Regions from separate parts of the Serratia sp. TSA_7 genome, predicted to be linked through region 2. Evidence: predicted binding sites of a transcription regulator. Region 2 holds the regulator's gene; each other region holds the start of a gene.

Region 1 (7,491 bases), on a different contig from region 2:
TGGTCTGGCTATCGCTGTTCCATATTGTCATCATTACCTCCAGTAACTACCTGGTGCAGTTGCCGATTACCGTTTTCGGCTTCCATACCACCTGGGGGGCCTTTACCTTTCCGTTCATCTTCCTGGCAACCGATCTGACGGTGCGTATTTTCGGTGCCCCGCTGGCACGGCGTATCATTCTTTCGGTAATGGTCCCGGCGCTGTTCATCTCGTACGTGATTTCTACCGTGACCTATCAGGGCGAATGGCAGGGCTTTGCCGCGTTGGGCAGCTTTAACCTGTTTGTGGCACGTATCGCCATCGCCAGCTTTATGGCTTACGTGCTCGGTCAGATCCTCGACGTACACGTTTTCAACCGGCTGCGCCAACGCAGCGCCTGGTGGGTTGCTCCTGCTGCGGCAATGTTCCTCGGCAATATCAGCGATACCCTGTCGTTCTTCTTTATTGCGTTTTATAAGAGCAGCGATGCCTTTATGGCCAATAACTGGGTGGAGATCGCGCTGGTGGATTACAGCTTCAAGGTTCTGATCTGCCTGCTGTTTTTCCTGCCGATGTACGGCGTACTCCTGAATATGCTGCTTAAGCGCATTGCCGTCCGCCGCAATGACGGCAGCCTGCAAGCGAACTGAGCCGTGTTATCATTGGCGGCCTGCACCCTACGGAGGCCGCCAATGACAGTAATCACCCGCCACGCTACCTTCAACGAAATCCACGCCCTGTACCGGCAAATCCCCGAATTCGGTGGCCTGCATAGCCTGGCCGATTTACAGCAACGCGTCGGGCCGTCCGCCTGCCACCTGCTGATCGCCGAGGTTGACGGCCAAGCCGCCGGTTTCAAACTGGGTTATCAGACGCAAGAAAAAGTATTTTACAGCTGGCTGGGCGGCGTGCTGCCGGCGTTTCGCCGCCACGGCGTGGCGCGGGCACTGTTGGCCGAGCAGGAGCGCTGGGCGAGAGCGCAAGGATATCGGCGGTTGACCGTGAAAACACGCAATCAATTCCGCGCGATGTTGACGATGCTCATCGGCCATCACTATCAGATTGTTCAACTGGAAAAGAAAGGCGAAGTGGCTGATTATCGGCTATTACTTGAAAAAGCCTTGTGACAACATCTGCCTTGCATTTCAACGTGGAATAGGTTGCGATACGGCAGTAAAAACCTACCTGAAAGGAAGAAGGAAGCCCAATGCGTAAAGTAGCAAAATTGATGGGTATCAGCCTGTTAGTGCTTGGCCTGGCGGCCTGTGACGGCGACACCAAAGACACCAAGGCGCCGGCGGGCGGTGCTGCGGCCAGCGCACCGGCCGGGCAACAGGTGAGTTTACTGGACGGAAAACTGGCGTTCACTCTGCCGGTCGGCATGGCGGACCAAAGCGGTAAGCTGGGCAACCAGGCGAACAACATGCACGTTTACGCCGACAGCACCGGCCAGCGCGCGCTGATCGTGATCCTCGGCGACAAGACCGCCGACAACCTGGAAACGCTGGCCAAGCGTCTGGAAGACACCCAGCGCTCGCGTGACGCCAATCTGCAGGTGATTACCAATAAAGCCATCGACGTTAACGGCGTCCCTCTGCGTCAACTGGACAGCATCATCACCAGCGGCGGCGAGAAAGCCTACTCTTCGATCCTGATCGGCACACTGGATAACAATATGCTGACCATTCAGGTCACGCTGCCGGCAGATAACCAGCAGCAGGCGCAAAGTGAAGCCGAAGGCATCATCAGCACCTTGAAACTGAAGCAGTAACCTTAGGGGGCCGGCATGCCGGCCCCGTTTCGCCACCCCATCACCGATTATGCCAACGCCTGCGCCAGCAGGGTGATCGGATGTTCGCAGCTTTTACTGGTCGACATCTCGATTTGCCACTTGCAGGTTTCGCAGTCGGTCACCACCAGATCCGCACCGCTTTCCTCTATCTGGCGAAACAGCGAAGCGCCAATCCCCTGCGAAGTCGCATAGTTCTCCGATTTAAACCCGTAAGTGCCGGCAATGCCGCAACACTGCGAATCCAGCACCATCAGCTCCACCCCCGGAATTTGCCGCAACAGCTCCAGCGTATAGGCGGTCCAGCCCATTTTCTCCATATGGCACGGCGTATGATACGCCACCCGCAACGGCGTGCGCTTCAGCGACAGAGTGCGGCCCTGGTTGATCAGACGATACAAATAGCGCGTCGCCAGTTCTACCCGCTCGCGCACCGCCGAAGTGTCCACCTCCAACAGATGCGGATATTCATCACGTAAGGTAAAGGTACAGCTCGACGAGGTCGCCACCACGGGAATTCCGCGTTCCAACACCGCCTCATACAGCGATTCGGCATTCACTTCGGCCTGCTTTTTGGCCTGGGCGATAAAGCCGTTGGCGATCAAAGGCACGCCGCAACATTTCTCGCGCTTCAGCAGTTGCACGCCGATATCCATCGCGTTAAAGACCTTGATCAGATCCTTGCCCAACTGCGGATGGTTGTAATTGACGAAGCAGCCGTGAAAAAACGCCACCTGTTCGGCATAGCGCTGCTGGGCCTGCGCCTGACGACGATACCAGCGGCGGAAGGTGCCGAACGAGTATTTTGGCAACTCGCGGCGGTGGTCAATTTTCAGCGCTTTGTCCAGCAGCGCACGCACCGGTTTCAGACCGGTGGCGGCATTGACTATGGGCGCAAAGGGTGTCGACAGCGACCCCATGATGTCGGTATGGCTGAGGATGGCGTCGCGCAGCGTCGGTTTGTTCTGAGCGTAATCGGCGCGGGCGCGCTGAATGATATCGCCGATTTTGACGTCGGACGGGCAGGCGACCTCACAGCGCTTGCAGTTGGTGCAATACTTCAGCGCTTCATCGTACAGCGCCGGATCCTTCAACCGCAGGCGTTCGCCGTCCGGCCCCGCCTGTTTTGGCCCCGGATAGAGCGGGTTGACTTTGGCGACCGGACAATAGGTGGTGCAGACGGTGCATTTGATGCAGTTTTCAAAGCTGTTGTCTTTCTGCAGGCTCATGGTCGCTCCTCCTCTGCGGCAATCTGTTGCGCGACGTGCAGCGCCCCGATCAGCGAAACGCCGGCGCCGCAGCCCTGCCGTAGCGGATCGTACCCGCCGGTTACCGCGCCGATGGCATACAGGTTGGTCAGCGCCTCCCCGTGCCTTAACGCACGCAGCCGGCCATCGGTGCGCACGCCGAACAGCAAATAGGGTTGCGGAGCAAACAGATCGCTGCGGCTCCAGTCGGCGCGATCCGCCTGGCTGTCTACGTCCAGCCCAAACACCGGCTCGCGCACGCCGTCGAAATCCGCCGCCAACCCATTGCTAAAGAAGCTGCCGCTGGCCAGCACCACCTGCTGCGCCTGCAGCGGAATATCGCCGTGATTGCGGGTATAAAGGCCGGTAACACGCCCGGCGTCGATATCCGCCCGCAGCACGCTGTCCCCCGGCATAAAAACACCGCCCAACTGTTGCAAGCGCCGGTGCAATGCCTGGTGCAAACGCATACCCAGCACCGAAGGCGGTAACGTCGGCAACAGACGTACCGGCTTGCCCACCGCCGCCTGTAAAGCCAGCAGCGGGGCATCCTCCTCCAGCCCCAGACAGGCCGGCAGGAAAATCGCCTCGGCATCGCCGGCCAGCCGGCGCAGCTCGTCCGCCATCGGCATCCGATTTTCCGGCAAATCCAGCACTCTGGCGATATTCACCGCCCGGAACTCGCTGGGATTGTTGCGCAACCGGTCCAGCGCAGGTAAATGCAACCAGCCGACCCCGGTACGCACTCCCAACGCCTGCATGAGTGAATCGGCGGCCAGCTGCGGCTGAAAATCCAAAAAGCCCTCGATGCCAATCACCGCAACGCTTTCCCACGGCAATTCACCGGCCAACGGCGTCACCGGAATGGCCTGCGGGCTGAGCCAGGTGGCCCGCCGCGTGCCGAGCGGCGTAATGCGCAGATGATTCCTTTCATTGCTGCCTTGCAGGTTCAGGCCGCAGCGCTGCAACAGCTGGGCCGCCTGATCAGATAACGGCGCCACCCGCTCTGCGCCAATCAAGGAATAAGGGTGCCGCGGCGCCTGTCGCGCCAGTTCCGGCAATGCAGCCAGCGGCGCGTCGACCGGCGTGCCGTCGGGCAATTGCGCCAGCAAATCAAGCGAGCCGGAGGAGAAATAAAGCGCGCTCTGGCCTGAGCTGACCACGGCGCAGCGCTTGCCCTGTTCTGCCAACCCGATGGCGCAAGCCATGCCCGCCAAGCCGCCGCCAATCACCACCACGTCAAATCGCATCATCCGCCTCCTGTTTCTCCCGTGCGTCCAGCCCGCACAATCCCTGATAAACCCAACTGGTGAACTCGCTCTCGCGCAGCGCATCGCCCCAGGCGATCGGGCGTACGCCCTTCCAGCGTTCGTTGAGGAAATGCGACAACTGATCGATCGACTGCTGCGGGGTGACGACGTTAAAGCGCGTCAGCAACCCGGCGGCGCGACAGGCACACAGTTCACCCTGGCAGGTGCCCATGCCAACACGGGTGCGGCGACGGAGATCCACCAGATTATTGACGGTGAGAGAGTTCACCGCATAGCGCACCTCGCCGGCGGTAACCGCCTCGCATTCGCAGACCAGGCTGTTGTCCAGCCGATTACCGGCCGGCACCAGGCTGGCGCGATCGCCATGGCGATACACCGCCGAACCGCGAATACTGGCCGGCAACGCCACCACGCTGCGCACCGTTTCCTCCGCCGTCTGCCGGGAGCCGGGCAGCGGTTCCACCGCGGTAGTGCATGGGCTATCCAGCCCAAGCTTTTCACACACTTTATCGGTCGCCCACTGCGCCATCAGGCGATAGGTCATTAGCTTGCCGCCGGTGATGGTGATAAATCCCTCCAGCCCATCGCGGCTGGCGTGATCGAGCAGCACGATGCCGCGGCTGACGTTACGGCCGCTGGGATCGTCGTCACTGGCCACCAGCGGTCGCACCCCGGCATAGGCGCGCAAAATGCGGGTTTGCGCCAGTTCCGGCGCCAGCAGCGCACCTTCGCGGATCAGAATGTCCACTTCCTGCGGCGTCACCACCATGTTGTCGATCTGGTCGTAGTCGATGTGGGTGGAGGTGGTGCCAATCAGCGAGATGGTGTCGCCCGGCACCAAAATGTCGGCGTCTGCCGGTTTGCGGCAACGGTTGATTACCATGTTGTTGATGCGGTGGCCGAGGATCAGCAATGCGCCCTTGGCCGGGAACATGCGGATGCGCAGATCGGCGTATTCCGCAATCTGCTGGCCCCAGATGCCGGCAGCGTTGACCACCACCTCGGCGTGGATATCGTAGCGGCGCGCAGCTTGATGGTCGAAAACGCGCACGCCGGTCACGCGATCGCCCACGCGCAACAAACCGACCACCTGGTGATAGGTAAGGATCTGCGCGCCATGCTCACGGGCATCGAGCATATTGGCGGCGGTCAGACGGAACGGGTCGACGGTGCCATCCGGCACCCGCACGGCGCCGATCAGCGCCGGGTTAGCCGCCGGCTCCAGGCGCAACGCCAATTGCGGATCAATGGCTTCGGCGTTGATGCCGGCACCGTGACAGGCAGCAATAAACTGTTGTTGGTAGGCCAGCGAATCCTGCGGCAGGGTAATGAACAGCCCGTCGGTACGCTCGATGCAGTGATGCGCGATGCGCTTGAGGATGCGGTTCTCTTCTATGCACTCACGCGCCGACTCACCGTCGGTCACCGCATAACGCGCTCCGCTGTGCAGCAAGCCGTGGTTACGGCCGGTGGCGCCGGTGGCGATATCATGGCGCTCCAGCAGTATGCAACGCAGGCCACGCCGCGCGCAGTCACGGGCAATACCCGCTCCGGTCGCACCGCCACCAATGATTATCACATCCGTTTCGCTGTCCGGTGAATGGCTGCTCATTACGCTCCCTCAGGATCCGTGGTTATTATCCTATTGGGCCACAGTTACTGGGGTCTTTGTTTGATAAGGAACAATAACGAACTCAAAACGAAAATAAAATGTCCACAAAAAACCATGAATGTGATCAGAATCACGATTTTTGACCGTTTTTCTATTTCATATCGTTAACTAATCGCTCAAAATCCGCCTGAGTTTCATAAAAGTGTAACATTTGCGCCATTCATCACAGCGACACCAGGCTGTTTTGACTAGGATGACGCTCGTTATGGAACAAAAAAACACCACATTCGATATCCGCTCAATCATCAAATGAACGTAAAAAATCATATTGATGTGATAACTAAAAGCCATCGGAGGCACTCATGTTGAGTATTTTTAAGCCGGCAGCACACATTTCCCGTGTGCCGGTCGACAAAGTCGACCCGCTCTACCGTAAATTGCGCTGGCAAATTTTTATGGGGATTTTCTTCGGTTACGCCGCCTATTATTTGGTGCGTAAGAACTTCACCCTGGCCATGCCTTATTTGATCGATCAGGGCTTCAGCCGCGGCGACCTCGGTTTCGCGCTGTCGGGTATTTCCATCGCCTACGGTTTTTCCAAATTCATCATGGGGTCGGTTTCTGACCGCTCCAACCCACGCGTGTTCCTGCCCGCCGGCTTGATTCTGGCTGCCGCAGTGATGTTGTTCATGGGCTTCGTGCCCTGGGCGACATCGAGCATCGCGGTCATGTTCGTGTTGCTGTTCCTGTGCGGTTGGTTCCAGGGCATGGGCTGGCCGCCTTGTGGCCGCACCATGGTGCACTGGTGGTCGCAGAAAGAACGCGGCGGTATCGTTTCGGTCTGGAACTGCGCCCATAACGTGGGTGGCGGCCTGCCGCCGCTGTTGTTCCTGCTGGGGATGGCCTGGTTCAACGACTGGCACGCGGCGCTGTATATGCCGGCCTTCGGCGCTATTCTGGTGGCCCTGATCGCCTTTGCGCTGATGCGCGATACCCCGCAATCCTGCGGCCTGCCGCCGATCGAAGAATACAAAAACGATTACCCGGACGACTACAGCGAGAAAGCGGAAGAAGAGCTGACCGCCAAGCAGATCTTCATGCAGTATATTCTGCCGAACAAGCTGCTGTGGTACATCGCCGTGGCCAACGTGTTCGTTTACCTGCTGCGTTACGGCATTCTGGACTGGTCACCGACCTACCTGAAAGAAGTGAAGCATTTCGCGCTGGATAAGTCTTCCTGGGCCTACTTCCTGTACGAATACGCCGGTATCCCGGGCACCCTGCTGTGCGGCTGGATGTCGGACAAAGTGTTCAAAGGCAATCGCGGCGCCACCGGCGTGTTCTTTATGACGCTGGTGACCATCGCTACCGTCGTCTACTGGCTCAACCCGGTCGGCAATCCTGGCATCGACATGGCCTGCATGATCACCATCGGCTTCCTGATTTACGGCCCGGTGATGCTGATCGGCCTGCACGCGCTGGAACTGGCACCGAAGAAAGCGGCGGGAACTGCAGCGGGCTTCACCGGTCTGTTCGGCTACCTGGGCGGTTCCGTTGCGGCCAGCGCCATCGTCGGTTACACCGTGGACTACT
Region 2 (7,491 bases):
GCACCAAAAGTGGGCAGCGTGGCGACGAAACTGTGCTTTATTGGTGATTTTTTGACCGATGCGGCGGCGGGAGGCGGACCGGCAAGCTGGTACGGAAGTTGCTTACCTCCCTGCACCGTTACAACCACAGTGGAATACATCATGCCGACAGCGCTTTCCTGCCAGCCGGAAGCATGCACTCAGTTGGAAGCCGGTCTGACGCGGCGGGAGAACAAGAGGGAAGGCTATCGTTTCGACTATTCGGTGGAGCACGGCGTGATTTTGTGTCAAAGGCGCAATGCCGAACTGACGCTGGTGGACCGTACCCGCGCCCAGGTGCGCCAAGCGCTGCTGAGCGGAGAACCGGTGCTGGAAATCATCGCCGAGAAAATGGGCCTGTCCGCCGGTTCGTTGCAGCGCCGCCTGCGTGAACAGGGGGCGACCTTTACCGCGTTGGTGGACAAGGTGCGCTGCGAGCTGGCGACTCATTATTTGCAGCAGCGCCACCTGCCGATTGCCGAGTTGGCGCTGCTGCTGGGGTATTCCGACGTCAGCGCGTTTTCACGCGCTTTTCGCCGCTGGTTTGGCATCAGTCCACGCCAGTGGCGGCAACTGCCGGCCTAACTTTCCAGCCGAAACTGCGGCTCCAGCCGGCTGATACCCAGTCCGTTGACCTTTTTCACCTTAATCTGCACCGGAATGCGTTCTTTCATCGCTTCGACATGGCTGATCACGCCGATGGTTTTACCGGAGGCATTCAGGCTGTCGAGGGCGTCCAGCGCGGTATCCAGGGTTTCCGCATCCAGCGTGCCGAAGCCTTCGTCGAGAAACAGCGAGTCGATGCTGGTCTTGTGGCTGACCAGGTCAGACAACGCCAGCGCCAATGCCAGGCTGACCAGGAAACTTTCGCCGCCGGACAGGGTGCGGGTGTCACGCAGCGCGTCCGCCTGCCAGGTATCCACCACCTGCAGTTCCAGCGCGTCGCTGGTTTTGCGTTGCAACAGGTAGCGCCCGTGTAGCCGCCCCAACTGGTTATTGGCCAGGTGTACCAGGTGATCCAGCGTCAGCCCCTGGGCAAATTTGCGGAACTTATCGCCTTCTTTGGAGCCGATCAGCTGGTTGAGGTAGCTCCAGTCGTCGTACTGCTGCTGGCTCTGGCTGATTTGCTCAAACAGCGATTGCTGATTGAGACGGCGTGCGGCGTCGCTTTCCAATTGGTTGCGCACTTCGCCCTGACGCAGTTGCAAGGTTTTCAATTGCTGCGCCAACGCCTCCAGGCTCTGGCTCAGGGCTGGCGCGTCGGCCTGGGTTTCATCCAGCCCTTCCGGGCGCTGTTGCCGCTGTTGTTCCAGCGTATGAACCGCTTGTGCCAGCAGGGCGCTGGCCTCCACCTGCCGCTGGTGCAACCGTTCTTTATGCTGCTGCAATTGCCGGCGCTGTGCGTCATCCAACAGCGCGGCGCTGAAGGCGGCTTCGTCGCTGAATTCGCTGGCGGCCAGTGCTTCCAGCCAGGTTTGTTCCGCCTGTTGCAGCCTCTCGCTCTGCCGTTGCTGCTGTTGTTGCAGGCCGGCAAGCTGGCCGGCCAGGCGATCGCGCTGTTCCTGAGCTTTCTGCCATTGTTCCACCGCCTGATGGCTGGCCTGCTCGCAGGCGGCCAGTTGGGCACGCAGCTGTTCGCGCACCTGCGGAATCTGTTGTTCGCCAAACAGCGCCAGCCGCTGCGCGCGGTGTTCGCTCAGGGTTTTCTCGCCCTCTTGCCACTGTTGTTGCAAGCGCTGCTGTTGCAACTGCGCGTCGGCGTGGTTTTTTTCCAGCAGGGTGAAGCGCTCGTCCAGCAGCGCTTGTTGCTGTTGTGCTTGTTGTTGCTGCGCCTGGAGCTCGGCCAGGGCATCTTTCGCCTGTTGTACCGTCTGTGCTGCCTGCTCGTGCTGCGCCAGCCCTTGCTGGCCCTGGCGTTCTTCGCTGTCGCAGGCGTTCAGCCACTGGCTCAGGCGCTCGGCATCTTGCAGATCGAAATCAAACGCCAGCGGCGCGCTGAGGGTTTGCCACTGTTGGCGCTGGGCGGCGAGTTGCTGCTCGTCCTGCGCTATTTGCTGTTGTTGGCGCTGTTGCTGTTCCTTCAGGCTTTCGCAACGGGTGCGCAGTTCGGTGCCTTGGGTGTACAGCGCCTCGGTTTTGACGCGCATTTCCGCCAGGCGCAATGCCGTCTCGGACGGTTTTACCGCCTGATATTGCTCAATGGCCGGATGGCTGGCGGAACCGCATAACGGGCAGGGCTCGCCGCTTTGCAGCAGTGCGCGCTCGGCTTCAAGACTGACGATGCGCTTTTCCAGCTCAAGGGCTTTTTCCACGTCTAACTGATGCGCTTTTTGCTGCTTGTAGTGCCGCCGCGTTTCTTCCAGCTGTTGCTCATGTTCGCCAAGCTGCGCCTGACGGGCGGTAAACTCTTTGCGCTGTTGTTCAAGCCGCTCGCTGGTCTGGCGGAACAGCGAGGAAAGGGTGAACAGCTGCTGGCGTGCCGGGCGCAGCTCGGCCAACTCGGCCTGACGCCGGCGCAGCGCCGCCAGCGGTGACTGCGCTTCCAGCGCATTTTGCTGCTGTTGCTGCGCCATCAACGCCGCGTTAAGACCGTTAAGCTTCTCCTGATGTTGCCCGGTCTGTGCGGTCAATTGGCTGCGTTGAACGTTTAACTGCTCCAGATCCGTTGTCTGCTGATGGCACTGCCGGGCGGCGTTGTCGCACGCCTGCTGCAATTCCGTCTGCGTTTTTTGCAGCTGAGCAATCTGGTGGTCGAGCGGGACGATCTGCTCGTCGATCAGCCGCTGCTGGATCTGCTGGCGCTCGGCCTGCGCCTGCTGCTCGGCGCGCGCTTTTTCCACGGCCTGCTGCAATGGCGCCATCTGCGCAAGCTGATGCTCCTGCTGCTGCGCCATTTGGGCGATCTGCTGTTGCAGCGCCTGCTGCTCACTGCGGCAGCGGTGACGGTCGTTATGCAGCGGCCGCAGTTTCTCCGCCGGTTCGCTGCGCGCCAACTGTTGCAACTGCGGTTTGGCCGCAGCCTGCTCCTGTTGCACGATGTTCAACTGGCGTTGGTATTCCTGCTGCTGGTGCTGCGTTCGCTGCCACTGTTGCAGCCAGTTCAGCGCCTGTTGCTGTTGCCGGGTCTGCCCGCTGAGGGCGGTTTCCTGCGCGCTCAGCTCAGCTAATTGGCTCTCCAATTGCTGACGCTGTTCGTCATTCAGCAGCTCAATGCCGCTGGCGCGTTGATGCAAGGCGTCCAGATCGGCTTTGGCCTGTTTGTGCTGCTCGAAAACCCGTTCGGAAAGTTGGCCGTAGATCTCGGTGCCGGTCAGCTCTTCCAGCAGTTCGGCCCGGTCATTGGCATCGGCATTGAGGAAGGCGGCGAACTGCCCCTGGGACAGCATCATCGATTTGGTGAAGCGGCCGAAATCCAGCCCGGTGATCGCGGCGGTCAGATCCAGCTTGTCGCGGACTTTATCCGCCAGGATTTTACCGTCTTCACGCAGCGCCAGTTCCACCTTTGGCGCTTGCAGATTGCCGTCCGGCGCATTTTTGGCGCGGCGTTGGCTCCAGAAGGCGCGGTAGCCGACGCCTTTGACCTCAAATTCGACCTCCGCCAACGATTCGGCGGTGTGGCGCGTCATCAGTTCGTTTTGGCTCGGTGTCACGTTAAGGCGCGGTGTCTGGTGGTACAGCGCCAGGCAGATGGCATCCAGCAGGGTGGTTTTGCCCGCGCCGGTTGGCCCGGTGATGGCGAACAGCCCATTGCTGGCAAAAGGCTCAGCGGTGAAATCGATCTTCCACTCGCCCTGCAATGAATTGAGGTTCTTCAGCCGCAGGCTCAGGATTTTCATTGGGTCGGCTCCTCGTCGTTGTGCCGTACGGCCTCGACCACCTGATGGAACATTTGGCGCATCCGCTGCTGGCGAGGCTCAGTGATTTCCGTCTCCTGCGCCAGCCGCCGCTCGAAGACCTCATCGACGCTCAGTTCGTTGAGCGTTTCCTTGTCCTGCTGTTCGAGGGCCTGGCGGCGCTGTTCTTTACTGCGGCGCAGCAATACCACCTCCACCGGCAGTTGATCCGCCAGCAGTTGAATACGGCGCTGAATGTCGCTGAGGTAATCTTGCGTGGCCACTTCGATATCCAGCCATACCGGCAGTTCACCTTGATAATCGGCGAACTGCCGCAATTGTTGCTCGATCTGCGCCAAATCGCCCTTGATCAGTTGCATTGGCTGGAAGCTGGGGATATCCAGTGCGGTGACCTGTTGCAGGGCGCCTTCGACGAAATCCACCATAAACACGCTCTTGGGTTTGCCCAGCTCATCGAAACTGAGCGGGATAGGCGAACCGCTGTAGCGGATATGCTCGGATTTGGCGACGTTCTGCGCCCGGTGAATATGCCCCAACGCAATGTAGTCGGCCGGCGGAAACGCCTGCGCCGGGAAGGCATCCAGCGTGCCGATGTAAATATCGCGCACCGAATCGGAGGTGGTAACCCCCACGGTGGTCAGGTGGCCGGTGGCGACAATCGGCAAGGTTAGCCCCAGTTCATCGCGGCGTGCGCAGGCCGCTTGGTAGAGCTGTTGATAGTGTTCCGCGATCGCCTCTTGCAACGCCTGCTGCTTTTGCGCGCCCGATTCGCCGGCGCGGCTGGTCGTCAGATCGCGCGGGCGCAGGAACGGGATGGCGCACAACACCGCACCCGGTTGGCCGTCGCGTTGGTTAAGCACCAGGATCTGCTGCCCGATGTCGCTCTGGGCGTTGGCGATCACCGTTGTATTCAGGCAAGAAAGCAATTCACGCGATTCATTCAGGGTTGCCACGGAGTCATGGTTACCTCCCAGCACCACCAGTTGGCAGCCGGTACGCTGCAGCTCCACCACGAAGCGGTTATACAGCTCGCGGGCGTAACTCGGCGGCGACCCGGTGTCGAACAGATCCCCGGCGACGATCAGCGCATCCACCCGTTGCTGTTCGATTTGCTCGATCAGCCAGCGTAAAAAAGCCTGGTGCTCGGCGGCACGGCTTTTGGTGAAAAAGTACTGGCCAAGATGCCAGTCAGAGGTGTGGATCAGGCGCATGACACTCCCGGGGCGATAAACTAATGGGGGGATTATAAAGGGGGCAGACTCTCCTGTCGTGACGCAATGATTATGACAACTGAATGATTTTTCTTTGAAGCTGGAAATAATCGCTATGCTTACTGGCTATAACAGGCTGGTTTTTTCATAAAAGTGTCACAAAACTGACGCATAATGGCGCCCGCAATCAACTGTGATCGCTAACACATTGGCAGGATTGACGATGGCAAGACGCATACTGGTGGTGGAAGACGAAGCGCCGATCCGTGAGATGGTGTGCTTTGTGTTGGAACAGAATGGTTACCAACCGTTGGAAGCCGAGGATTATGACAGCGCCGTGACGCGCCTGTCTGAGCCGTTCCCTGATTTGGTGTTGCTCGACTGGATGTTACCCGGCGGTTCCGGTATCCAGTTTATCAAACACATGAAGCGTGAAGCGCTGACCCGCGATATTCCGGTGATGATGCTGACCGCACGCGGTGAAGAAGAAGACCGGGTGCGCGGCCTGGAAGTGGGTGCGGACGATTACATTACCAAGCCGTTCTCGCCGAAGGAACTGGTGGCGCGCATCAAGGCGGTAATGCGCCGCATTTCACCGATGGCGGTGGAAGAAGTGATTGAAATGCAGGGGCTGAGCCTGGACCCTTCCTCACATCGCGTAATGGCTAATGAGCAGGCGCTGGATATGGGGCCGACCGAGTTCAAACTGCTGCATTTCTTTATGACCCATCCGGAACGTGTTTATAGCCGTGAACAGTTGCTTAATCACGTCTGGGGCACTAACGTTTATGTGGAAGACCGCACCGTTGACGTGCATATCCGCCGGCTCCGCAAGGCGTTAGAGACCACTGGTCATGACAAAATGGTTCAAACCGTTCGGGGCACCGGCTACCGATTCTCAACGCGTTACTGATCGCGTCGCGCTGGAGAATATGCTGTGCTAGAACGCCTTTCCTGGAAGAGGCTGGCCCTGGAGCTGGCTCTTTTCTGTTTACCTGCCTTACTGCTGGGGCTGATTTTCGGCTATCTGCCCTGGCTGCTGCTGGCCGCCGTGCTGGCGGCGCTGGTCTGGAATTTCTACAACCAACTCAAACTTTCCCACTGGCTGTGGGTCGATCGCAGCATGACGCCGCCGCCTGGGCGCTGGAGCTGGGAGCCGCTGTTTTACGGCCTCTACCAGATGCAACAGCGCAACCGTCGACGTCGCCGTGAACTGGCGTTGTTGATCAAACGTTTTCGCAGCGGCGCGGAATCGCTGCCCGATGCGGTGGTGATGACCACCGTCGAAGGCAATATCTTCTGGTGCAACGGGTTGGCGCAGCATCTGCTGGGATTCCGCTGGCCGGAAGACAACGGCCAGCACATCCTTAACCTGTTGCGTTACCCAGAGTTCAGCCACTATCTGCAACAGCAGGAATTCACGCGGCCACTGACGCTGCAACTCAATAACGAGCACTATGTCGAGTTCCGCGTGATGCCCTATTCGGAAGGGCAACTGTTGATGGTGGCGCGCGACGTCACCCAAATGCGCCAGCTTGAAGGCGCGCGCCGCAACTTCTTCGCCAACGTCAGCCATGAGTTGCGTACCCCGCTGACGGTATTGCAGGGCTACCTGGAGATGATGAGCGACGAGGAGCTGGACGGCTCGTTGCGCGGCAAGGCGCTGGGCACCATGCAGGAACAGACCCGGCGTATGGACGGGCTGGTCAAACAGCTGCTGACGCTGTCGCGCATTGAGGCGGCACCTAACGTCGATATGAACGAGCGGGTCGATATTCCGCTGATGCTGCGGGTGTTGCAGCGTGAGGCGCAGTCGCTGAGCGGCGACAACCATGAGATTACCTTCCGGGTGAACGAGCAGCTCAAGGTGTTCGGCAACGATGACCAACTGCGCAGCGCGGTGTCGAATCTGGTGTATAACGCCGTCAATCACACGCCGAAAGGCACCCATATTGAGGTGAGCTGGCAACAGACGCCAAACGGCGCGCAATTCCAGGTCAGCGACAACGGGCCGGGCATCGCCGCCGAACATATCCCGCGCCTGACCGAGCGTTTCTACCGCGTCGATAAAGCCCGTTCACGCCAGACCGGCGGCAGCGGGCTGGGGCTGGCGATCGTCAAGCATGCGCTCAGCCACCACGATGCGCGGTTGGAGATCCTCAGCGAGCAGGGGATCGGCACCCGTTTCATCTTTACCTTGCCTAACCGGTTGATTGTTCCTGCAGCTTTATCAGAGAATGCGGTGAAAAATTAACGCGCGAGAGGCTGGCATGATCCGAATTACCCGATGGTTGTTGCTGTGCCTGGCGCTGCTGGCGAGCCGCGGCGCACTGGCGCAGCCGGACGGTATGCTGTCCGGCAACCTGTCGAGCGTCGGCTCCGATACGCTGGCGAATCTGATGGCGCTG
Region 3 (7,491 bases), on a different contig from region 2:
ATGGTTGAAGATCCTGGCTGCCGATGATGGCAATCAGCAACATCAGGGCCGCCATCGCCCAGCTGCCGGGGCCTGCTACCACCTGCAAAAAACCGGACAGTTTGATGGCCGCCACCAAAAACCCCAACATGCCGATCTCAACCCGGCTCCAGGGCCGCAGCCATTTCAGCAGCCTGACAGCACCGATAAAACCCGGCGCGCAACGGCCCGCATGGGCAAACATCAGTACCCAGCCGAAGAGCGTAATTTGCAGAAAAGGCGCCACAATCAATAAGAACACCATGCAAACCGCCAGCGGCAGCGTGACACCCCGAGCCAGCGCCGCGGCGGCCTGCCAAAGGGTGGCGACATTCTGCACCGCATGGAAGCTGACGCCGATCACCGGGCAGACGTTGGCCACGACAAAAGCGATGATTGCGGTCAGCGCCAGCGCCAACATCCGTTCGGTGTTGATCTGCCCGGCGCGATAGAGCGTGGCGCGGCAACGCAGGCAGCGCGCTTCGTCACCCGCCGTAAGTGGCCGGTAGCGATAGACGCTGTCGCAGTGTCGACATACCACCGTATTGGGTAAGATTTTCATCAGGTTTATGGGAACGAGGTTCCTGGCAAGATGTTGAGAGCGGATAACCGGCATGTGCCGGCTACCCGCCTCATTTTTTATTATCAGGCCGCGTTTGCCCGCCTGTTTTCCCCTTGGTGTTGACTGACTCTTTCTCTCCTTCACACTCTTTACTTCAGGATCCCGGCCAGTTCTTCGGCGGCTTTATCGATCCCTACCTCGGCGGCGCTCAACGAGCCGATGCTAGCGCCGACGTTCATGGCGTTCGGGTATTGCCTGGCGACGTAAGCGTTGAGCAGGCGCTGGGTCGAGGCGTCATAGACCTCGACGACGTAATTGACCGAGCCGTTGAGCATCCCTTCTTTACCGCGAATGGATTGCACGATGTTGTATGGCCCGCCCGCCAAATCAAACTTGGTGAAGGTGCCGACCACCGGCGTGGTGGTCTCTGCCCCGGTCAGCGTCAGCTTCAGGCGAAGCGCATCGGGTGCCGGGCTGCTGACCTCACGAAAACGGGGGCGCAGCGCTTCGCTGAATTTGCTGTGCATATAGTCTGCCAGCGCCTTGCGATCTTCCTGCGAGACCTCGCCAAACTGGTTGTCCGCACCCTGATAAATGACAACCGGCTCAATGATGATGTTGGTGTATTTTTTCCACTCCACCGGGGTGGTATAGCGGTAAGGAATACGGTCGGATTGATCGTCAGTGTTAGGCTTTAACTGCGATGATGAATCAATACTGGCGTAACGCACCGGCGGCGTTCCGGCGCAGCCGACCAGCGCGATGGCAAGCGCCAGCATTGCCGGACGAGAAACCTTGAGGTATGCGAACATTTAGGTGATCCTGTAAAAGAAAATGCCACCAATATCGGTCAGAACGTGCTGTTTCAGCGACGATATTTGCCCGCTGCGTACGCCCGAGTATGCGGCCTTGACGGCCCGTACAGCGCTGCCCCCGGCGGGGTAAACAGACATTGAAATGGATGAAAAACCGCCAAAACAAAACTGTACAGTTGAGTTTTGCATTGATATTCTTCGCTTGTCAAGAAGATGTCTTTTTTTGTGCGATTTCCCGGTTAGCTTGCAGGAGAGATGATGAAAGTACGGACCAACGCGCGCCGCGATGCCATCGTTGAAGAGGCGGCACTGCTGTTTCAGGAGATGGGCTATGAGCGCGCATCGATGAATGAACTGGCGAAACGAGTCGGCGGCTCCAAAGCGACGCTGTACGGGTATTTTCCTTCCAAGGAGGAGCTGTTTACCGCCGTTGTTCGCCAGCACGCCACCCAGCATCTTTCCGAAGCCGCCACCGAGTTGATGAATGAAAAACGGGGCAAGGAGACGCTGGAACAAACGCTGACGCGCTTCGGCGAACAGATGCTGCTGGTGCTGACCAACGACAACAGCGCAATGGCGGTTTACCGCATGGTAGTCGCCGAGGCCGGGCATTCTGATATCGGCACGCTGTTTTACGAGGCCGGCCCGCGCGAGAGCGTGGAAAAACTGTCGGTGCTGATGTCTGCCGCCATGGATCGCCAGGAACTGCGGCTGGCCGACCCTTACCTCAAGGCAACCCAATTCCTTTCACTGCTCACCGCCGAGATCGACATGCGGGTATTCCAGCGCGAATTGCAGCCGATCAGCCTGCCGCGCATTCGCGAGATGGTCAGCAACGCGGTGAGCATGTTCCTGGGCGGCGCGGCATTTAAAAAGGGCGTTTGACGGGCGGGTTAATTGGGCTTTATTGCCTCTACCTAAAGGTAGCGGCAATACAGTTAAAATAAAAATAACAGAATGATTATTATAATATTAATTAAAAATTATACTTCCATGAAACACATAAATAATTAGCTTGAATATATTTTATATCAAGCAATTATCGAGTCATCTTTCGACCTAATCCAAATTATTTCTAATACATTCTTTTCGGTGGTACTGCATAGAAGTAAAAGCGTCGAATCCCCTGTTCGAGTCAGGGAGGAGGCCAAATCCGATTATTACAGAAATCGGATCTACAGGAAAAAATAATTCAGGTGTTATGAAAAGGAGAAAGTTAAGCAATTGTTGATATAGTGAGAAATTTTGCAAGCTTCGGCCAGCGGCACCGCTGCACAGGCTGGCGCACATATCCTGCGCACAACGGCACAAGAGAGTTTTTAGCCATGCGGCCACTCATCTCATTGATAATAAGTGTAAAACAAACAAATCACAATTATAGTTAAAAATCTAATTATTACTTACTCATATGAATGAAATTGATTTTCAAGCCTATATGCAAGTTCATCAACAATAGAACTTGCTAATGAATCAGGAATAAGCTAATTACTTACACTGTTTCACATTTAATAATCTTATTGATTACTTCGACAGATGGAGTTGTTTATGAAAGTGATTGATTGCTCATTGTTAGAGTATGTATCTGGTGAGCGTAGTAATAATGGCGACGATCGTACCGACAATAGAGGAAGAAGTAACAGGGGAAGTAAATCCAGTAACAATAGTGGTTCAGGTAATTACTGCACCCAAAATACCTCGAAAGACGGTATCAATGGGATGGGACTGGGTGCGGCAACAGGTACATTCAGTGGCTTAGTCGGCGCGACTGTTGGATTGGTTGGTGGTGCAGTTATCGGTGGATGTTTTAATGGCGGCAAGTCTATCTTCATTTCCAGGTGATTACATGAATGACAAAGCGCTTAAATTAATATCGGTAGTTATTGGTATATTTCTCTCTGCCTCCTTGCTAGGTGGGGCTGGAGTGGGGTTTTCATCATGGTATCCCGCGCCGAGTGGAATTTCCGTATTATTAGTTTCAATCACTTGCAGCGTGTGTATAGTCAGGTTTTTATATTTTTTGATTAAGTTATTTTTCGGAAATTCTCATATTAAAAACTAAATTTCTTTTTTACCCGCCCAGAAATGGGCGGATCCGGGCATAAATAGAATGCAACCTTTTGCGATGACTAAATAAAATCATCCAATATTAACCCTGATGATATCGCTGAAGCACGGAGTAGTAGTCGAGATACCGCCAGTTTGTGCGGGGTGTCAGCCTTACTGCCCCTGCGCCGCCAGCGCCTGAGCGCAAGCCCAGGCCGAGCTCCAGGCCCACTGGAAGTTATAACCGCCCAGCCACCCTGTCACATCCACCACTTCGCCGATAAAGTACAGGCCGGGTACCTTGCCGGCTTCCATCGTTTTGGAAGACAGCTCTTTGGTATCCACGCCGCCAAGCGTCACTTCCGCCGTGCGGTAGCCTTCGGTGCCGTTCGGCTGCACGCGCCAATTCTGCAAGGTTTCGACCAGCGCGGCCTGTTGCGTGGGGTTCAGCTGCTTCAGCGTGGCTTCCGGCAATTGCCCCAGCGTTTGCAGGCACTCCACCAGGCGTTTTGGCAGGTGCAGCGCCAGGGTGTTTTTCAGGCTTTGGTTGGGATGGGCCTGACGTTGCTCATTAAGGAAGCCCGCCAGATCGAGTGCAGGAAGTAAGTTAACGCTCACAAACTCACCAGGCTGCCAGTAGCTGGAAAGCTGCAATACCGCCGGGCCGGAAAGGCCACGGTGGGTGAAAAGCAGGCTTTCGCGGAAGCTGACGCCGTTTTCGGCGGTGATCACCGCCGGCACGGAGACGCCGGACAACGTTTGCAGGTGTTCCAGCAGCGGTTTATGCAGGGTAAAAGGCACCAGCGCGGCTCGGGTCGGCAACACCTTCAGGCCAAACTGCTCCGCCAGCTTGTAGCCGAACGGCGACGCGCCCAGCCCCGGCATGGAAAGCCCGCCGCTGGCCACCACGAGTGAGCGAGCGCTCACTTTCTCGCCATTCAGCGCCAGTTCGAAACCGGCTTCGGTTTTTTCCACGCCCAGCACTTCACTGCGCAGGCGCGTCGTCACCTGGCCCAGTTCGCACTCTTTAACCAGCAGTTCGACCACCTGCTGCGCCGAGTCATCGCAAAACAGCTGCCCCAGCGTTTTCTCGTGGTAGGCGATGCCGTAGCGGTTAATCAGATCGATAAAATCCCACTGGGTATATCGTGCCAGCGCCGATTTACAGAAATGCGGGTTGTTCGACAGGTAGGCGGCCGGTTCGGTGTACATATTAGTAAAGTTACAGCGTCCGCCGCCGGACATCAGGATTTTGCGTCCCGGTTTTTTGCCGTTATCGAGCAGCAGCACCCGGCAACCGAGTTGCCCCGCCTGTGCCGCGCAAAACATGCCCGCTGCGCCCGCACCTATTACCACGACATCAAACTGTTCCACCTGCGCCTCTCTGAATAAAAACCACAATCGCGACAAAAGGCCGCCATATTACGCCGTTTCGCTACCGGTAACCGACAACTTTACGGCGGCAGATTGTAAAGCCATGCCGCCGCCAGCGCCATAGTAAGAAAATATTACAGTACGCTTATCAGCATAAGATTATGATATTTCATATCTTTGTCATGCCAACGCCATCGTTTCGTCATATCTAAATCAAAAAAACGTCATATTTTCCTTTTCCCCGGCCCCGGTTGTCACGGATAATGCGCGGCGTTCATGTCCACAAACTGGCGTAACGCTTATGCTGCATTTGTTCGCAGGCCTGGATTTCCATACCGGCCTGATGTTAATTCTCGCATTGTTGTTCGTGTTGTTTTATGAAGCCATCAACGGCTTTCATGATACGGCCAATGCGGTCGCTACAGTAATCTATACCCGTGCCATGCGCTCGCAACTTGCGGTCGTGATGGCGGGCTTGTTCAACTTTCTTGGCGTTATGCTCGGTGGTTTGAGTGTTGCTTACGCCATTGTTCACCTGTTGCCTACCGATCTGTTGTTGAACGTCAGTTCAGCGCACGGATTAGCCATGGTCTTCTCCATGCTGCTGGCGGCGATTATCTGGAACCTCGGCACCTGGTATTTCGGTCTGCCGGCCTCCAGCTCCCACACGCTGATTGGCGCAATTATCGGTGTTGGTTTAACCAACGCACTGATGACTCACACCTCGGTGGTGGATGCGCTTAACGTCCCGAAAATGATCGGTATTTTCCTGTCATTGCTCATCTCGCCGCTGGTCGGCATGATGGTCGCCGGGCTGATGGTGTTTGCCTTGCGCCGCTATTGGAGCGGCAACAAGAAACGCCAGCGTATCCACATGACCCCCGCGGAACGTGAAAAGGTCGACGGCAAACGCAAGCCGCCGTTCTGGACCCGTATCGCACTGATCCTGTCGGCTATCGGCGTCAGCTTCTCGCACGGCGCCAACGACGGCCAGAAAGGCATCGGCCTTATCATGCTGGTGCTGATCGGCGTTGCGCCGGCCGGCTTCGTGGTCAATATGAATGCAACCGGTTATGACATCACCCGTACGCGTGATGCCGTGACCCACCTGCAGCAATATTACCAGCAGCACGGCGATGCCCTGTCACACGTGGTGTCCCTGACGCCGCTGGTGCCAAGCCCGGAAGACGAGGTTTCGCCGAATAAGCCGACCGAGTTCCACTGCGACAGCTCCCGCGCCATGCCGGCGATTGAGCTGACGCAGGGCCTGCTGAACAATCTGCAAAGTTACGATCAACTGACGGTAGAACAGCGCAGCCATCTGCGCCGCCTGCTGATGTGCGTAACGGATACCGCAGACAAGGTCGCCAAACTGCCGGAAACCTCCGCCGCGGACCAGCGTTTCCTGAAGAACCTGCGTCAGGATCTGCTGCAAACCGTTGAGTATGCACCGCTGTGGATCATCGTTGCGGTTGCTCTGGCGCTGTCACTCGGCACCATGGTTGGCTGGAAGCGCGTTGCCACCACCATCGGCGAGAAAATCGGTAAGAAGGGCATGACCTACGCTCAGGGCGTGTCGGCTCAGATGACCGCAGCCTTGTCGATCGGCGTGGCCAGCTACACCGGTATGCCGGTTTCCACCACCCACGTGCTCTCTTCGGCGGTAGCCGGGACGATGATCGTGGACGGCGGCGGCGTACAAAGTAAAACCGTGAAGAACATCCTGTTGGCCTGGTTACTGACCCTGCCGATTTCGATTCTGCTTTCCGGTTCACTGTACTGGCTGGCGCTTAAGGTTATCTAAGCAGCTTGTTCCATGAAAAAGGCGGCCCGATGTGGCCGCCTTTTTTTTGCTCGTAACCAGGGAAACCGCCCGGTTTTAATACCAAATCATCAGCGCCAGCAGGCTGACCACCACCAGCCCGCACAGGGCGGAAGTCAGCATAAACTGGCCGCGCACCCGCTCACAACGGCGGATGAACTCCGGGTCGTGGTGCTCGACGTAGCGCTGCGAGAAGATGTAGCGCACCAGCCGCAACTGCTTGCTCGGCTGGCCGTGGGCAGTAAAGAAACCGCCGCCGTCGACGTATTGGTACAACAGCGGATCGCAGCCGCGCAACACCACCAGCAGCGCACGCAGAGAAGAGTAATACCGCACCATGTTTACCACACACACCACACACAAAGCCCAAAACAGCGCGACGGTACTGATCATGATTGCCCCCTCAAGGCGTTGTTATCCGCGGCGCTCCGCCGGGTCCAACTGCCCTACCTCGATGCCCATTACTGCGGGAGCCTACCGCTCCGATCCCCTTTTTACCGCTCGGGCCACGCATAACCCACAGCCTCTGAAACAAGCCGCCGCCAGGCAAAGTACCGGTAGCGCAGACTGGCTCAGAGGAGAAAAGGTGAGGCCCATATTCATTATTGTAGGTGAATGAAACGTAAACTGGCCTGAGCAGTCGATAAAATTTACCGCAACCTGCCCATTTGTCATCCATCGATTGGTTATAAGTGATAACCACCCTGCCCGCCATTCCCGGTATTTTCCACGGCCAGATGGGCGTTTGGGACTATACTCTGTTTAAGAATGCTTATGTTTCAAGCGGTCAAACCGCCAATAACCCCAGTAATGATAGGATTTTCAACCCGGCGGGTGTAAAACTGACGGGGTAGAGA

What was found. Region 2 encodes PhoB, which activates phosphate uptake and scavenging genes when phosphate is short. Its sites were predicted from a motif close to CTGTCATAAAACTGNCNNAT; they were not measured.
Region 1: the regulator PhoB is predicted to act here: its motif matches at 6,090-6,109, upstream of glpT (glycerol-3-phosphate transporter).
Region 3: the regulator PhoB is predicted to act here: its motif matches at 5,089-5,108, upstream of pitA (inorganic phosphate transporter PitA).

Annotation. Positions count from the first base shown of each region.
Region 1 is NZ_JBQZFU010000005.1:58,574-66,064, forward strand. It holds gene ACUTQW_RS16900 (7-cyano-7-deazaguanine/7-aminomethyl-7-deazaguanine transporter) at 1-629, shown strand, start outside; gene ACUTQW_RS16905 (GNAT family N-acetyltransferase) at 672-1,106, shown strand; gene ACUTQW_RS16910 (DcrB family lipoprotein) at 1,187-1,750, shown strand; gene glpC (anaerobic glycerol-3-phosphate dehydrogenase subunit GlpC) at 1,798-2,997, opposite strand; gene glpB (glycerol-3-phosphate dehydrogenase subunit GlpB) at 2,994-4,265, opposite strand; gene glpA (anaerobic glycerol-3-phosphate dehydrogenase subunit A) at 4,255-5,898, opposite strand; gene glpT (glycerol-3-phosphate transporter) at 6,261-7,491, shown strand, end outside.
Region 2 is NZ_JBQZFU010000006.1:105,194-112,684, reverse strand. It holds partial or broken gene ACUTQW_RS18545 (helix-turn-helix transcriptional regulator) at 295-603, shown strand; gene sbcC (exonuclease subunit SbcC) at 600-3,854, opposite strand; gene sbcD (exonuclease subunit SbcD) at 3,851-5,083, opposite strand; gene phoB (phosphate response regulator transcription factor PhoB) at 5,307-5,996, shown strand; gene phoR (phosphate regulon sensor histidine kinase PhoR) at 6,021-7,337, shown strand; gene ACUTQW_RS18520 (PstS family phosphate ABC transporter substrate-binding protein) at 7,354-7,491, shown strand, end outside.
Region 3 is NZ_JBQZFU010000008.1:171,534-179,024, forward strand. It holds gene ACUTQW_RS21155 (paraquat-inducible protein A) at 1-580, opposite strand, end outside; gene ACUTQW_RS21160 (DUF3313 domain-containing protein) at 730-1,392, opposite strand; gene ACUTQW_RS21165 (TetR/AcrR family transcriptional regulator) at 1,654-2,280, shown strand; gene ACUTQW_RS21170 (hypothetical protein) at 2,941-3,234, shown strand; gene ACUTQW_RS21175 (BaiN/RdsA family NAD(P)/FAD-dependent oxidoreductase) at 3,613-4,812, opposite strand; gene pitA (inorganic phosphate transporter PitA) at 5,114-6,616, shown strand; gene uspB (universal stress protein UspB) at 6,692-7,027, opposite strand.